DNA from 2 places in the Variovorax sp. 01N425 genome. Region 2 is predicted to be linked to the other one. Evidence: predicted binding sites of a transcription regulator. Region 2 holds the regulator's gene; the other holds the start of a gene.

Region 1 (7,733 bases), on a different contig from region 2:
CGGTGGCCAGGCCGACCGCGATGCCGCTCGCGCCGTTGAGCAGCGTGAAGGGCAGCCGCGCGGGCAGAAGGCGCGGCTCCTCGGTGCTGCCGTCGTAGTTGGGGATGAAGTCGACCGTGCCTTCGTCGATCTCGTCGAGCAGCAGGCTGGTGATGCGCGCGAGGCGCGCCTCGGTGTAGCGCATGGCCGCGGCGCCGTCGCCGTCGCGGCTGCCGAAGTTGCCCTGGCCGTCGACCAGCGGATAGCGCTGCGAAAAATCCTGCGCCATGCGCACCAGCGCGTCGTAGGCGGCCTGGTCGCTGTGCGGGTGGAAGCGGCCGAGCACGTCGCCGACCACGCGCGCGCTCTTGACCGGCTTGGCGCCCACGGTGCCGTTGGCGCCGCCGAAGCCCAGGCCCATGCGCGACATCGAATACAGGATGCGCCGCTGCACCGGCTTCTGGCCGTCGGACACGTCGGGCAGCGCGCGGCCCTTGACCACGCTGAGCGCGTATTCGAGGTAGGCGGTCTGTGCGTAGTCGGCCAGTGTGAGGGTGGTGTCGCCGTCGGTGGGACCCTGGAGATCGAGCGGAGGTTGGGAGTCGTCCATGGAGAAGAGAGAAAGAAAAACAGTTGCGGGCCGTGCGCTTGCGCGTTCAGCCTAGTGTGAAAGCCTCGTGCACTGCGGACTGCACGGCGCCGCCGAGCACCGCGCCGCCGCCGGCCACGTAGATCCAGTCGCCGATCACCGCGGCGCCCACCGCATGGCGCGGCGTGGGCATCGGGGCATGGCGCTGCCAGCTGTCGGCCACGGGATCGTAGCTCTCCATCTGGCCGAACACCCTGGCCTGGCGCGGCACGCCGCCCACCAGGAAGCCGCCCTCCCCGCCCATCGCGAAGAAGCGGCCGCGGTACACCACGAGGCCGTGGCCCGAGCGCGCCGTGGGCAGCGGCGCACGCAGCTCCCAGGTGTCGCGCGCGGGCAGGTAGACGTGGTGCAGGTCGGTGTTGTATTCGAAGGTGTTGAAGCGCCCGCCGATCACGTGGATCTGGCCGCCGTGCGCCACGCAGCCCACGTGGTCGCGCGCACCGGGCAGCGGCTTGGCGGAGGACCAGCGGTCCGCCTTGGGGTCGTAGACCTCGTGCCAGCCCACGCTCGCGCGTTCGGCCGCAGGCTCGGAGGCGCCGCCGATCAGGTGCAGCACGCCGCCCTGCATCACCGCGGCCGCGGCGCCGCGCGGTCGCGGCAGCGGCGCGATGGCGCTCCAGCGGTTGGCTGCGATCTCGTACACGTAGGCGTTGGTGTCGGAGCGGCGGTTCTGCTCGACGAACCCGCCCAGGGCGTAGATCCGGTCGCCATCGGCCGCCACCGCCACGTGGTTGGCGCCGCGCGGCAGCGGTGCGCCGTCGAGCCAGCCGTCGGCCTTGGGGTCGTAGATGTGGTGGTAGTCGCGGTTGACCGCGCCCTCGCCATAGCCGCCGACCACGTGCATCCGCCCTTGCGCCGCAGTGGCCCAGGCCATCTCGCTGCGCGGAATGGGCAAGGCCGCGCGCTGCTCCCAGCGCCCCTGCGGGCCGGCCGGTGCGGGGCTGTCGGTGACGCGCTGTGCTTCCTGCTCGGGCGTCATGTGGTGCGGAACGCCGCCCTGCAGCCGCGCATAGGGCTCCTTCGACGAAGGCGCCGGCGGCAGCGTGTCGTGGGTGGCCGCGTGCTGCGCGCGCGCGGCCCCGGCCACCGCACAGGCGGCGGTCGCAAGGACGAAGCTTCGGCGGTGCATGAAGAAGGGCTCCTTCATCGGCGGGGAAAGGCGGGGCGGGCCATCAGGACACCGGAGCGTCCGGGCCGCTGTCCGGCACCGCCGATGGCTCGGGCGCATCGGGCATGGCCGGCATGGCGCCCGGCGAATCGGGCGGCATGTTGCCGCGGCCCAGGGCACCGCCCTTGGGCACCGTGAGTTCCATGCGGATGCGCCCCGGCGCCTTGCCGCCGCGCGCGCCGCCGCCCGCCATGGCCGAGCCCCCGGCCGACGGCTTGAGGTAGGCGTAGAGCTGCAGCACGGTCTGCACGTAGTTCTGCGTTTCCTTGTAGTTGGGGATCTTGTTGCCCGCGCGCTGCACCGCGCCCTCGCCCGCGTTGTAGGCAGCGAGCGCCAGCTCGATCTGGCCCGGGAACATGGCGATCAGGTCGCGCAGGTAGCGCGAGCCCGCGGCAATGTTGATGCGCGGGTCGAACAGCTTCTTCTCGATGGTGCTGCGCTTGTCGGCTGCGACGCCGTAGCGCTGCGCGGTGGCCGGCATGAGTTGCATGAGCCCCATCGCGCCCTTGGGCGAAACGGCCTGGGCATCGAAGCCCGATTCGGTGGCGATCAGTGCCTGCAGCAGTTCGTAGTCGATCGAATGCTTGTTCGACGCATCGCGCAGCGCGGCCTTGGCGGTCTTGTAGCTTGGCGAGGCTTCGAACAGCGCCAGCAGGGTTTGCGAGGCCTGCGGCACCTTTCCATCGAGCTTGCGCCCGCCGCGCGCGAACGGCGCCAGGCCCTGCGCGGTGTCGAAGCTCTGGCCGCGGCGAAAGAAGACCTGGTAGCGCTCGTCGATCTTTTCCGACGCGAAGTGCGCCACGCCCTTGCTGTCGATGTAGCCGTAGACGTCAGCGGCGTGCGCGAGCCCCTGCTGCGCGCACAGCAGCAGGGCCAGGAGCAACGGACGCATGAAATCTGGAATTTTCACGAGGGTGGTCAAACATCGATGTCGACATCGTCGGCGCGCAGTTCCATCAGTTCGCGCCGGGCGGCTGCCTCGCCCTTGCCCATGAGCTTGGTGATCTCGCCCTGGGTGGAGCTGAAGTCGAAGCGCCCCAATTGCACCTTCATCAGGCGTCGGGTATCGGGATTGAGCGTGGTTTCCCACAATTGTTCCGCGCTCATTTCGCCCAGGCCCTTGAAGCGGCTGATGCTCCAGGCGCCTTCGCGCACGCCATCTTTACGCAATTTGTCGAGCGTGGCCGTGAGTTCGCCCTCGTCGAGCGCATAGACCTTGGAGGCCGGCTTCTTGCCGCGCGCAGGCGCATCGACGCGGAACAGCGGCGGCTTTGCGACATACACGTGGCCGGCTTCGATGAGTTTCGGAAAGTGGCGGAAGAACAGCGTGAGCAGCAGCACCTGGATGTGCGAGCCGTCCACGTCGGCATCCGAGAGGATGCAGATCTTGCCGTAGCGCAGGCCGCTCATGTCGGGCGAATCGGTGGGGCCGTGCGGATCGACGCCCACGGCCACCGAGATGTCGTGGATTTCGGTGTTGGCGAACAGCCGGTCGCGCTCCACTTCCCAGGTGTTGAGCACCTTGCCGCGCAGCGGCAGGATGGCCTGGCTTTCCTTGTCGCGGCCCATCTTGGCGCTGCCGCCGGCGGAGTCGCCCTCGACCAGGAAGACTTCGTTGTGGCTGATGTCCTTGCTCTCGCAATCGGTCAGCTTGCCGGGCAGCACGGCCACGCCGGAGCCCTTGCGCTTCTCGACCTTCTGGCCGGCGCGCTGGCGCGTCTGCGCGGCCTTGATGGCCAGCTCGGCAAGCCTGCGGCCGTAGTCGACGTGCTGGTTGAGCCAGAGCTCGAGCGCCGGTCGCACGAAGCTCGACACCAGGCGCACGGCATCGCGCGAATTGAGGCGTTCCTTGATCTGGCCCTGGAACTGGGGGTCGAGCACCTTGGCGCTCAGCACGTACGAGGCGCGTGCGAACACGTCCTCGGGCAGCAGCTTCACGCCCTTGGGCAGCAGCGAGTGCAGCTCGATGAAGCCCTTCACCGCGGTGAACAGGCCGTCGCGCAGGCCGCTCTCGTGCGTGCCGCCGGCGCTGGTGGGAATCAGGTTGACGTAGCTCTCGCGCACCGGCTGGCCGTCTTCGGTGAAGGCCACGCACCAGTCGGCGCCCTCGCCCTCGGCGAAGTTGTCGGCGTTCTTGTCGGCGTGGCCGCTGCCTTCGAACAGCGGGATCACGGGGTCGCCGTTGAGCGTCTGCATCAGGTAGTCGCTCAGGCCGCCCTTGTAGAGCCACTGCTGGGTTTCCTTGGTCTTCTCGACCGTGAGCGTGACGCTCACGCCCGGCATCAGCACGGCCTTGCTGCGCAAGAGGTGGGTGAGCTCGGCCATCGGCAGCGCGGCGGTCTCGAAATACTTGGCGTCGGGCCAGGCGCGCACGGTGGTGCCCTGCTTGCGCTCGCCGGCTTCGAGCTTGCGCACCTGCAGCGGCTCGATCACGTCGCCGCCGCTGAAGGCCAGCCTGGCGACCGAGCCTTCGCGGTGGGTCGTGACTTCGAGCCGCTTCGACAGCGCGTTGGTCACCGACACGCCCACGCCGTGCAGGCCGCCCGAGAAGCTGTAGGCGCCGCCCGAGCCCTTGTCGAACTTGCCGCCGGCGTGCAGCCGGGTGTAGACCAGTTCGACCACGGGGGCTTTTTCTTCAGGATGCAGGCCGAAGGGAATGCCGCGGCCGTCGTCCTCGACGCTGACCGAGTTGTCGGCATGCAGCGTGACCTTGATCTTCTTGCCGTGGCCCGCCAGCGCCTCGTCGGCGGCGTTGTCGAGCACTTCCTGGATGACGTGCAGCGGGTTGTCGGTCCGGGTGTACATGCCCGGGCGCTGCTTCACGGGCTCCAGGCCCTTGAGCACGCGGATGGAGCCTTCCGAGTACCCGGAGGACGCGGACGATGAACTGGGGGGAGTCTTGGGGGGAGTCGCCATGGGGGCGGATTGTAGTCAGTCGCCGCCAAACAACTGGATACCCATACAGGCACGCGGCGCGTTCACGGCAGGGCGCGGGCTTTGATGCCTGTTGCGCATCAAAGCCGGCGCCACAAATCATCAATGGCCTTGGCCGCCAGCGCACCTGCCAAAGTGGCCAGTCGCTACATTCGACGCCATGCAAGCCTCTTCTCCCACTCTCTCGATCAAGCAGGTGCTGATCTGCGGCGCCATGATCGTCACGCTCTCCATGGGCATCCGCCACGGCTTCGGCCTCTGGCTGCAGCCGATCACGCAGGCGCAGGACTGGAGCCGCCAGACCTTCTCGTTCGCGCTGGCCGTGCAGAACCTGTCGTGGGGCATCTTCGGCGTGTTCGCGGGCATGGTGGCGGATCGCTTCGGCGCCTTCCGGGTGCTGATCGCCGGCACGGCCTTCTATGCGCTGGGCCTGCTGGGCATGGCGTATTCGCCCACGCCGCTGCTGTTCACGCTGAGCGCCGGCGTGCTGATCGGCGCGGCGCAAGCCGGCACCACCTATGCGGTCGTCTACGGCGTGATCGGGCGCCAGATCCCGGCCGAGCGGCGCTCCTGGGCCATGGGCGTGGCGGCGGCGGCCGGCTCCTTCGGGCAGTTCCTTTTGGCGCCGATCGAGGGGCTCTTGATCAGGCAGCTGGGCTGGCAGAGCGCGCTTGCGGCGGTGGCGATGCTGGCGCTGGTGATCATGCCGCTGGCCTTCGGCCTGCGCGAACCGCAGCGCGGCGCGCTCGCCGGGCACCGTGACCAGTCGGTGCTGCAGGCGGTGGGCGAGGCCTTCCGCTACCCGAGCTTCGGGCTGCTGATGGCGGGGTATTTCGTCTGCGGCTTCCAGCTCGCCTTCATCGGCATCCACATGCCGACCTACCTGCGCGACCAGCGCCTGCCAGCCGAGGTGGCGGGCTACGCGCTGGCGCTGATCGGGCTCTTCAACGTGTTCGGCACCTACACGGTCGGGCTGCTGGGCCAGAAGCTGGCCAAGCGCAAGATCCTGGCGGCCATCTACTTTGCGCGGGCGGTCTCGATCGCGCTGTTCCTCCTGGCGCCCATTTCGCCGCTCAGCGTGTACGTGTTCTCGGCGGCCATGGGCTTTCTCTGGCTGTCGACGGTACCCGCCACCAACGCGATCATCGCGGGCATCTTCGGCGTGGCGCACCTGTCGATGCTCAGCGGCTTCGTGTTCCTGAGCCACCAGGTCGGCTCGTTCATCGGCGTCTGGCTGGGCGGCTACCTGTACGACACCACGGGCAGCTACGACATCGTCTGGTACATCGCGATCGCGCTGGGCGTGTTCGCGGCGCTGATCAACCTGCCGGTGAAGGAAAGCGCCATCGCGCGCGGCGGCCGGCCGGCCGCCATGCCCGGCTGACCCTGGCCGTGGACAATGGCCCCATGACTCCGCAGATGCGCCACCGCCTCGTGCACGCCGGCTGGCTGGCCGCCGCGCTGGCGGCGCTGGGCGGCGTCTTTGCGCTCTACGTGCACCCGGATTTCCTGGTCACGCTGGTCGACCAGGTCTGGTCTTGTTTCTGATTGCTATGAAAGATGTAGCGCCTTCGCATGGCGGACCGGAGCCGTCGGGATGGATCGTGCGGTGGTCGCACCTGCTCGCCCCTGGGGCCACCGTGCTCGACGTGGCCTGCGGCCATGGGCGGCACATGCGGTGGTTCGCGGCGCGCGGGCATGCGGCGACGGGCGTGGACCGCTCGGCGGAAGCCGCCGAGGCCGCGGGCGCCTTCGGCCGCGTGCTGGTCGCCGACATCGAGGCCGGCCCCTGGCCGTTCGCGGGCCAGGCCTTCGGCGCGGTGGTCGTCACCAACTACCTGTGGCGCCCGCGCATGGCGGACATCGTGGCCGCGGTCGCCCCCGGCGGCGTGCTTCTGTACGAAACCTTCGCGGCCGGCAACGAGACGGTGGGCAAGCCCTCGCGCCCCGACTTCCTGCTGCAGCCCGGCGAACTGCTGGCCGCATGCAAGGATTTGCGCGTGGTGGCCTACGAGGACGGCTTTGTTGCCGAACCGGCGCGCTTCGTGCAGCGCATCGCGGCCATCCGCGCCGGCAATGCCGACGCCGGCCAGCCCCCGCGCCATCTGCTGCAGGGAAACTGAGCCCGCCGGGGCGGCCGTTTCCGGGAATGCCGGAGTCAGTAGAATCGGCGCTTTCGTCCACCCGACAGAGAGATTCCCCTTGGAGCAACTGACAGGCAGCATCGTCGCTCTCGCCACGCCGATGCACGACGACGGCAGTGTCGACTACCCCGCCCTTCGCCGGCTGATCGACTGGCACATCGACGAAGGCACCGATTGCCTCGGCGTGGTCGGCACCACCGGCGAATCGCCCACGGTCGACGTGGAAGAGCATTGCGAGATCATCCGCGTGGCGGTCGAGCAGGCCAAGGGCCGCGTGCCCGTGATGGCCGGCTGCGGCGCCAACTCGACCAAGGAAGCCATCGAGCTCGCCAAGTTCGCCAAGGGCGTGGGCGCCGATTCGCAGCTGCAGGTCGTGCCCTACTACAACAAGCCGACGCAGGAAGGCCAGTACCAGCACTTCAAGGCCATCGCCGAAGCCGTGGGCGACCTGCCCACCGTGCTGTACAACGTGCCGGGCCGCACCGTGGCCGATATGGCGCACGACACCGTGCTGCGCCTCGCGCAGGTGCCGGGCATCATCGGCATCAAGGAAGCCACCGGCAACATCGAGCGCGCGCAGTGGCTCATCCGCGACCTGCCCAAGAACTTTGCCGTCTATTCGGGCGACGACCCCACTGCAGTCGCCCTCATGCTCTGCGGCGGCCAGGGCAACATCAGCGTCACGGCCAACATCGCGCCGCGCAAGATGCACGAGCTGTGCGTGGCGGCCATCGCAGGCGATGTACGCCGCGCGATGCAGATCCAGTTCGAGCTGATGCCGCTGCACCGCCACCTGTTCGTGGAGCCCAACCCGATCCCGCTGAAGTGGGCCATGTCCAGGCTCGGGCTGTGCGGCGGC
Region 2 (7,733 bases):
GCGGGGTTGGTGGCGAGCACGCGGCGCTTGGTGGCGGCATCGTCGATCAGCATGTCGATGCCCATCGTGCGCGTGGCGTCCAGCCGCTCGACCGCGGCCACCGTGGTCACGTCGAAGCCCAGCGGGGCCACCAGGATCAGCGACGTGGGCGCCGCCGTGGCGCCGCTGTCGATCTGCGCGCCCAGTGCGTTCACCAGCCGCAGCAGCTCGGCCCGGCGCGCAGCGCGCGGCGAAACCCAGACCGAGGGCATCGCCGCCACCACCGGCACCGCCGGCTCGGCGGGCTGCTGCATCACGCCGTCGTTGTAGCGGTAGAAGCCTTCATTGGTCTTGCGGCCCAGCACGCCGGCCGCCAGCCGCTGGGCGGTGATCACGCTCGGACGGAAGCGCGGCTCCTCGTAGTACTGGTGGTAGATCGATTCCATCACCGGATGCGACACATCGAGCGCGGTCAGGTCCATCAGCTCGAAGGGGCCCAGGCGAAAGCCGGCCTGCTCCTTCAGGATGCGGTCGATGGTGGCGAAATCGGCCACGCCTTCGCCGACGATGCGCAGTGCTTCCGTGCCGTAGCCGCGGCCCGCGTGGTTGACGATGAAGCCCGGCGTGTCCTGCGCCTGCACGGCGCTGTGGCCCATCTGCACCGCATAGCCCGCGAGCTGCTTGCAGACCTCGGCCGAAGTCTTGAAGCCGGCCACCACCTCGACCACCTTCATCAGCGGCACCGGGTTGAAGAAGTGAAAGCCCGCCACGCGCTCCGGATGCGCGAGCCCGGCCGCAATGGCCGTGACCGACAGCGACGAGGTGTTGGTGGCCAGCGTGGTCGTGGGCGCGACCACTGTTTCGAGTTCGCGGAACAGCTTGCGCTTGACTTCGAGGTCTTCGACCACCGCTTCGATGACCAGGTCGCACTGGGCCAGTGCCCCGACCGAGTCGACCGCCTTCACGCGGGCGATTTGCGCATCGCGCGCCGCGGCGTCGATCTTGCCCTTCTCGTGCAGCTTGTTCCATTGGGCCGCGAGGGCTTCGCGCCCGCGTTCGGCGGCACCTGCAAAACTGTCGAGCAGCAGCACTTCGCTGCCCGCCTGGGCCGCGATCTGTGCGATGCCTCGGCCCATGGCGCCGGCGCCGACGACGCCGATCCGGGTGTAGTTGACTGTCATTGGAAAAGATCTTCGCTGGTTGGAGGGTGTCCGGGGCCGCCTGCAGGCACCGGGCCCGGAGTTTGCGCAGCCTTCGATTTTGCAGCCATCGGCCGCAGGGGCATGCCGGGTTTTACGCGGGGCCGCCGCGCGGTCAGGCCGGCCGGCGGCTGCGGTCGATGGCCACGCTCAGGCCGATGGCCGCGAGCAGCAGGGCAAAACCGGCCCAGTTCATCCACGCGACCGCGTCGTTGGCAAGCAGCCATCCACCCAGCCCGGCACCCACCGCCTGGCCGACATAGATGCCGGAACTGTTCAGCGCCACCGAGCCCGGCGCGAGCGCGGGGGCCAGGCCGACCAGCCGCGCCTGCTGCGCCGAATTGGTCGCGAAGCAGCCCAGCCCCCAGGGCACGAGCACCGCCGCCAGCCACGGCAGCGTACCGGCCCATGGCCAAAGGAAGAGGCTCAGCGCGATCAGCGAACTCGTCAGCAGCACCATGCGGCCCGCGCCCACGCGGTCGATGAACCGGCTCACGAGCATGTTGCCCGCAAGGCCGAACACGCCGAACAGCGCCCACATCAGGCTCAGCATGGTGGGGTCCGCGCCGAAGTCCCGCTTCAGGATCGGCCCGAAATAGCTGAACAGCACGAACTGGCCAGCCCCCTGCAGCGCTGTGACCGAGACGATGCCCATCAGCACCGGGCTGCGCAGCACGCGCGCCCAGGCGGCCGCCGTCAGCGCCGCGGGGCGGATGCCCTGCGGCAGGGTCAGCCAGATCGATGCCGCACTGGCGATGCTCAGCAGCGCGATCGCTCCGAAAGCCATGCGCCAGCCGAGATGGCCGCCCACCAGCGCACCGATGGGCAGCCCGAGCACCGAGGCCAGCGACCAGCCCAGGAAGACGAAAGTCACGGCGCGGCCGCGATGCTCCGGCGGCACCAGCATGCCGGCGCAGGCCGCAGCCTGGGGCGTGAAGATGGCGGGCGCCACCACCGTGAGCATGCGCACCGGCAGCAGGGCACCGAAGCTCGGCATCAGCGCCGCAATGGCATGCCCGGCCGCGTACCAGAGCAGGGTGAGGGCGAGCAGCTGGCGGCGGTCCCAGCCTGCGACAGCTGCCGCCAGCAGCGGCGCGCCCAGGCACATCACGACCGCGGCCACCGTGATCAGCTGGCCCGCAGTCGCCACAGAGACAGACAGCGACGCGCTGATTTCATTGAGCGTGCCGGGCACCACCATCACGCCCGTGCCGATCACGAAATTGCCGGCCAGCAAGGCCCACAGTGCGCCCCGGGGCGCGGCCCGGCGGCTCATGGATTCACCGGCGAACCTGCAGCGCGCCGGGGTTCACGATGTTGGTGGGGTTGCCCTTGATGAAGCTCACGACATTGTCGAAAGCCTGGCCGAAATAGCTTTCGTAGCTGTCCTGCTCGACATAGCCGATGTGCGGCGTGCAGATGCAGTTCTCCAGCCGCAGCAGCGCATGGCCCTGCAGCGGCGGCTCGCTCTCGAACACGTCGACCGCCGCCAGTCCGGGCCGGCCGCGGTTGAGCGCAGCAAGCAGCGCATCGGCCTCGACCAGTTCGGCGCGCGAGGTGTTGACGAAGAGCGCGGTCGGCTTCATGCGCGAAAGATCCTCGAGCTTGACCAGACCGGTGGTTTCCTCGTTGAGCCGCAGATGCACCGACAGCACGTCGGCCGCGGCGAAGAACTCGTGGCGGTTCTGCGCCACCTGGAAGCCGTCGGAGCGTGCCTTGGCACAGCTTGCCTCGCGCCCCCAGATCACCACCTGCATGCCGAAGGCCTGTCCGTAGCGCGCCACCAGCTGGCCGATGCGGCCGTAGCCCCAGATGCAGAGCGTCTTGCCCTTGAGCACCGAGCCCAGCCCGAAATTGGGCGGCATGGAGGCCGACTTGAGCCCCGATTGCTGCCAGGCCCCGTGCTTGAGGTTGCTGATGTACTGCGGCAGGCGGCGCATGGCCGCCATGATCAGTGCCCAGGTCAGCTCGGCAGGCGCCTGCGGCGAGCCGGTGCCCTCGGCCACCGCCACGCCGCGCTCCGTGCAGGCCGTGACATCGATATGGCCGCCCACGCGCCCGGTCTGCGAAATGAGCTTGAGCTTGGGGAGCTTTTCGATCAGCTGGCGAGAGATGTGGGTGCGCTCGCGGATCAGCACGATCACGTCGGCATCCTTCAGCCGCACCGAGAGCTGCCCGATGCCCTTGACCGTGTTGGTGTAGACCTTGGCTGCATACGCGTCCAGCTTGGCGGCGCAGCGCAGCTTGCGCACGGCGTCCTGGTAATCGTCGAGGATCACAATGTTCATGGCGTGCCATTGTGCCTCGCAGCATTGGCATGGCGCGCGTGTGAACGTTTGGATACCCACCCCGGGTAGCGGTCACCGGGGGTGCACGGGTTCAGTGCAGCTGGGTGGAGCGGGGCGAGGGGCTGATGGCTTCCATCGCCTCGAGTGCCGCCAGCCGGTCGAGCTCGGCGCAGACATCGGCCATGCGGCCCGAGATCACCATGCGGTTGGTGCTGCGTTTGTCGCCTTGGCGGCCGTCGACCACCCGGATGACGCGCAGCGGCCGCACGGGCGCCGGCGCTGCGCTGGGCGCTGCCGCCTGCGCGCGGGCCGTGCAGGCCGGCCGGACCGCGACGTAGCGCAACCCGGCGGATGTGCCGGCGGCGTCGCGACGGGCCGGGCGGCGCGCTGGCAGCAGCCGGCTTGCAAGCGATTGCAGCGGCATCCACAAATCAGCGATGGCGAGGAGGGCGATTCCCATGTGAACTCCAAAAAAGTCTGAGGTTGAACACAGGCAGGATTTCTTTGAATGGACGCAACAGGGTGATGGCGACAAAGCGCCATACGCCCGCCACCTGTTGCGGCCGGATGGGGTGCAGGCCGCGCGGCCTACATCAGCATGGTGTTGCGGATGAGGCCCACCGCCAGGCCTTCGATCTCGAAGGGCTCGCCGGGCTGGACCACGATGGTCGGGTAGTCGGGGTTTTCAGCGTGCAGCTCGATGACCTGCTTGTTGCGCTTGAGGCGCTTGACCGTGACCTCGTCGCCCAGGCGTGCCACCACGATCTGGCCGTTGCGCGCCTCCTTGGTGGCCTGGACCGCGAGCAGGTCGCCGTCCATGATGCCGGCATCGCGCATGGACATGCCGCGCACCTTGAGCAGGTAGTCGGGCTGGCGCTGGAACAGCGTGTTCTCGACGTAGTAGGTCTGGTCGACGTGCTCTTGCGCGAGGATTGGCGAGCCCGCCGCCACACGGCCGATGAGGGGCAGCGCGAGCTGCGACATGCCGGGCAGCGAGAGGGAGAACTGGCCGCCTTCGCGGTGGCGCGACTCGTTGAGCGAACGCAGCGCGTCGCCCTTGAGCCGGATGCCGCGCGAAGTGCCGCTCACGAGTTCGATCACGCCCTTGCGGGCCAGGGCCTGCAGGTGCTCCTCGGCGGCATTGGCCGACTTGAAACCCAGCTCATTGGCGATTTCGGCCCGCGTAGGCGGCGCGCCGGTACGGGCGATGGCGCTCTGGATCAAGTCCAGGATCTGCTGCTGGCGGGCGGTAAGCTTCACGGCGAACTGCATATGTGGTTCCTTGCGGCACTGGCTGAATATCCAGTACCTGTATTTTTAACCAGTTTTTAAAAGTTGGCAACCCATGGTTAATTCCCTTTCCTCCGGCCTGCGGCGCATCGTGGTCCTGGGCACCGGCGGCACCATCGCAGGCCGGGCCGCGAGCGGTGCCGACAACATAGGCTACACCGCCGGAGAAGTGGGTGTGGCGGACCTGCTCGGCGGCATCGATGCGCCCGCAGGGCTGGCGCTCGTGGCGGAGCAGGTGGCGCAGCTCGACAGCAAGGACATGGCTTTCGACGTCTGGCTGCAGCTCGCCAGGCGCTGCGCCTCCTGGCTGGCCGAGGCCGACGTGGCGGGCGTGGTGATCACGCACGGCACCGACACCATCGAGGAAACGGCTTTCTTCCTCCAGGCGGTGCTTGCGGCCGGCAAGCCCGTGGTGCTGACCTGCGCCATGCGCCCGGCCAGTTCGCTTTCGCCCGACGGTCCGCAGAACCTGCGCGATGCCATCGCCGTGGCGGCCACGCCGGCGGCGCACGGCGTGACGGTGGTCTGCGCGGGTGCCATCCACGGCGCGCTCGATGTGCAGAAGGTGCACACCTACCGCCCCGACGCGTTTTCATCGGGCGATGCCGGGCCGGTCGGCTATGTGGAAGAGGGGGCAGTGCGGCGCCTGCGCGACTGGCCGCAGCCGATGGGCGCGGTCCCGAAAATTCCTGAGCCAAAGGCAGGCGCGGCGGTGCGCTGGCCCCGGGTCGAGATCGTCACCAGCCATGCGGGTGCAAGCGGCGCGCTCGTCGACCTGCTGCTGCAGGAGCGGGCATCGGGCGTTGCCGAGCCGGTTCGCGGGCTGGTCGTGGCCGCGACCGGCAATGGCACGGTGCACCATGCGCTGGAGGCTGCGGCGCTGCGGGCTCAGGATGCCGGCGTGGCGGTGCTGCGTGCCACCCGCTGCGCAAACGGACGCATCCTGCCGAAGTCCGGCGATCCGCTGCGGGACGCCGGTGCGCTCACGCCCGTCAAGGCGCGCATCGCGCTGATGCTGGAACTGATGGAAACGGTGGCCGCCTGAACGGCGGCCGCGCGCAGCCGACGAGATTCAGCTGCTGAGGGCCGCGAGTGCGCGCTGCTTGATCTCTTCGACGCTGCCCACGCCCTGGATGGCGCGGTACTTCGGCGCCGAGGCCGGATCGGCCTTGGCCCAGGCCGAGTAGTAGTCGACCAGCGGACGCGTCTGCTGGCTGTAGACCTCGAGCCGCTTGCGCACGGTTTCTTCCTCGTCGTCCTTGCGCTGGATCAGGTCTTCGCCCGTGATGTCGTCCTTGCCTTCGACCTTGGGCGGATTGAACTTGACGTGGTAGGTACGGCCCGACGCAGGATGCGAGCGGCGGCCGCTCATGCGTTCGATGATGTCGCTGAACGGCACGTCGATTTCGAGCACGTAGTCGAGCTTGACGCCGGCCGCCTTCATGGCGTCGGCCTGCGGAATGGTGCGCGGGAAGCCGTCGAACAGGAAACCGCCGGCGCAATCGGGCTGCGCGATGCGTTCCTTCACAAGGTTGATGATCAGGTCGTCGCTCACGAGCCCGCCGGACTCCATGACGGCCTTGGCCTGCTGCCCGAGCGGGGTGCCGGCCTTGACGGCGGCGCGCAGCATGTCGCCGGTCGAAATCTGAGGAATGCCGTATTTCTGGCAGATGAAGGCTGCTTGCGTGCCTTTGCCCGCCCCGGGCGCGCCCAGCAAAATTAGTCTCATGGTGTCCTCGGAGGGTTCTTCGATCTTGTGTCGCGCCCAGCGTCAGCCCGGGAGCGGGGCAAGGCGGAATTGCGTCGAGGATAGCATGCGACAGCGTGAAGAATTTCCGCTGCCGCCCTCGCAGCAGCGCACTTTTTCAGCGCGCCGGATCGGCGGCGAAGACCGCGCGCACGCGCTCGAGGTCTGCGGGAGTATCGACGCCAGGCCCCGGCGCGACATGGCTGACGTGCACCGCGATGCGATGCCCGTGCCACAGCGCGCGCAGTTGTTCGAGCGCTTCGGTGGCCTCGACGGGTGCGGGTGCCAGCGAAGGAAAGCTGCGCACGAAGCCGGCGCGGTAGCCATAGATGCCGATGTGCCGCAGCGGCGCCGGTGCGGGCAGCACGGAAGGCGGCGCACCGTTGGCGGAACCGTCGCGCCACCACGGAATGGGCGCGCGGCTGAAGTACAGCGCATTGCCCTGCGCATCGAGCACCGCCTTCACCACGTTCGGGTTCAGGAAGTCGTCGAGCGAGTCGATCTCGTGGGCCGCGGTGCTCATGGCGGCTTCCGGGTGGGCGGCCAGCGCGGAGGCCACGGCGTCGATGAGCGCAGGGTCGATCAGCGGCTCGTCGCCCTGGACATTGACGATGATGTCGCTGCCGTCCAGCCCCAGTTGCTCGCAGGCTTCGGCCAGGCGGTCGGAGCCGCTCGGGTGGTCCTGGCGGGTCAGGATGGCTTCCACGCCATGCCTTGCGCAGGCCTCGACGATGGCCGCGTCGTCGCCCGCCACCACCACGCGCGCGGCGCCGGATTGGCTGGCACGCCGGGCCACGCGCACCACCATGGGCAGGCCGGCAATGTCGGCCAGCGGCTTGTTGGGCAGCCGCGTCGAAGCCAGCCGGGCCGGCACCAGGACGGTGAAGCTCACAGCCCCAGCTCTTCGTCGGACAGGGTGCGGGCCTCGTTCTCGAGCAGCACGGGGATGCCGTCGCGCACCGGATAGGCCAGGCGTGCGCTGCGCGAGCAGAGCTCCTGCTTCTCCGGGTTCCAGGTCAGCGGGCCCTTGGTGACGGGGCAGACGAGCAGTTCAAGCAGCTTGGTATCCATCGAGCGATGATAGCTTTGCGTCGAGCGCCGCGAAGAATTCCGGCGAGGGTGCGAAGTCCAGCGGCACCGCCAGCGCGTCGGGGGCCCTGGGCCACAGCTTGACGGCATCTTTTTCGGTGCAGACGAGGCGCTGCCCGGTGCCGGCGGGGCGCTGCCAGC

Evidence for each region. Region 2 encodes LexA, which represses DNA repair genes until DNA is damaged. Its sites were predicted from a motif close to ACTGTATNNNNATACAGT; they were not measured.
Region 1: a site for LexA is predicted at 4,745-4,762, ahead of AC1DSC_RS22105 (DNA topoisomerase IV subunit B). Genes of this name have one in related genera too.

The regions. Positions count from the first base shown of each region.
Region 1 is NZ_JBFTRJ010000012.1:168,974-176,706, forward strand. It holds gene parC (DNA topoisomerase IV subunit A) at 1-589, opposite strand, end outside; gene AC1DSC_RS22095 (Kelch repeat-containing protein) at 636-1,757, opposite strand; gene AC1DSC_RS22100 (lytic transglycosylase domain-containing protein) at 1,801-2,688, opposite strand; gene AC1DSC_RS22105 (DNA topoisomerase IV subunit B) at 2,715-4,712, opposite strand; gene AC1DSC_RS22110 (MFS transporter) at 4,891-6,114, shown strand; gene AC1DSC_RS22115 (hypothetical protein) at 6,138-6,278, shown strand; gene AC1DSC_RS22120 (class I SAM-dependent methyltransferase) at 6,284-6,853, shown strand; gene dapA (4-hydroxy-tetrahydrodipicolinate synthase) at 6,897-7,733, shown strand, end outside.
Region 2 is NZ_JBFTRJ010000020.1:108,268-116,000, forward strand. It holds gene AC1DSC_RS28615 (3-hydroxyacyl-CoA dehydrogenase) at 1-1,160, opposite strand, end outside; gene AC1DSC_RS28620 (MFS transporter) at 1,294-2,454, opposite strand; gene AC1DSC_RS28625 (D-2-hydroxyacid dehydrogenase family protein) at 2,459-3,466, opposite strand; gene AC1DSC_RS28630 (hypothetical protein) at 3,558-3,926, opposite strand; gene lexA (transcriptional repressor LexA) at 4,055-4,738, opposite strand; gene AC1DSC_RS28640 (asparaginase) at 4,812-5,801, shown strand; gene adk (adenylate kinase) at 5,829-6,485, opposite strand; gene kdsB (3-deoxy-manno-octulosonate cytidylyltransferase) at 6,622-7,395, opposite strand; gene AC1DSC_RS28655 (Trm112 family protein) at 7,392-7,574, opposite strand; gene lpxK (tetraacyldisaccharide 4'-kinase) at 7,555-7,733, opposite strand, start outside.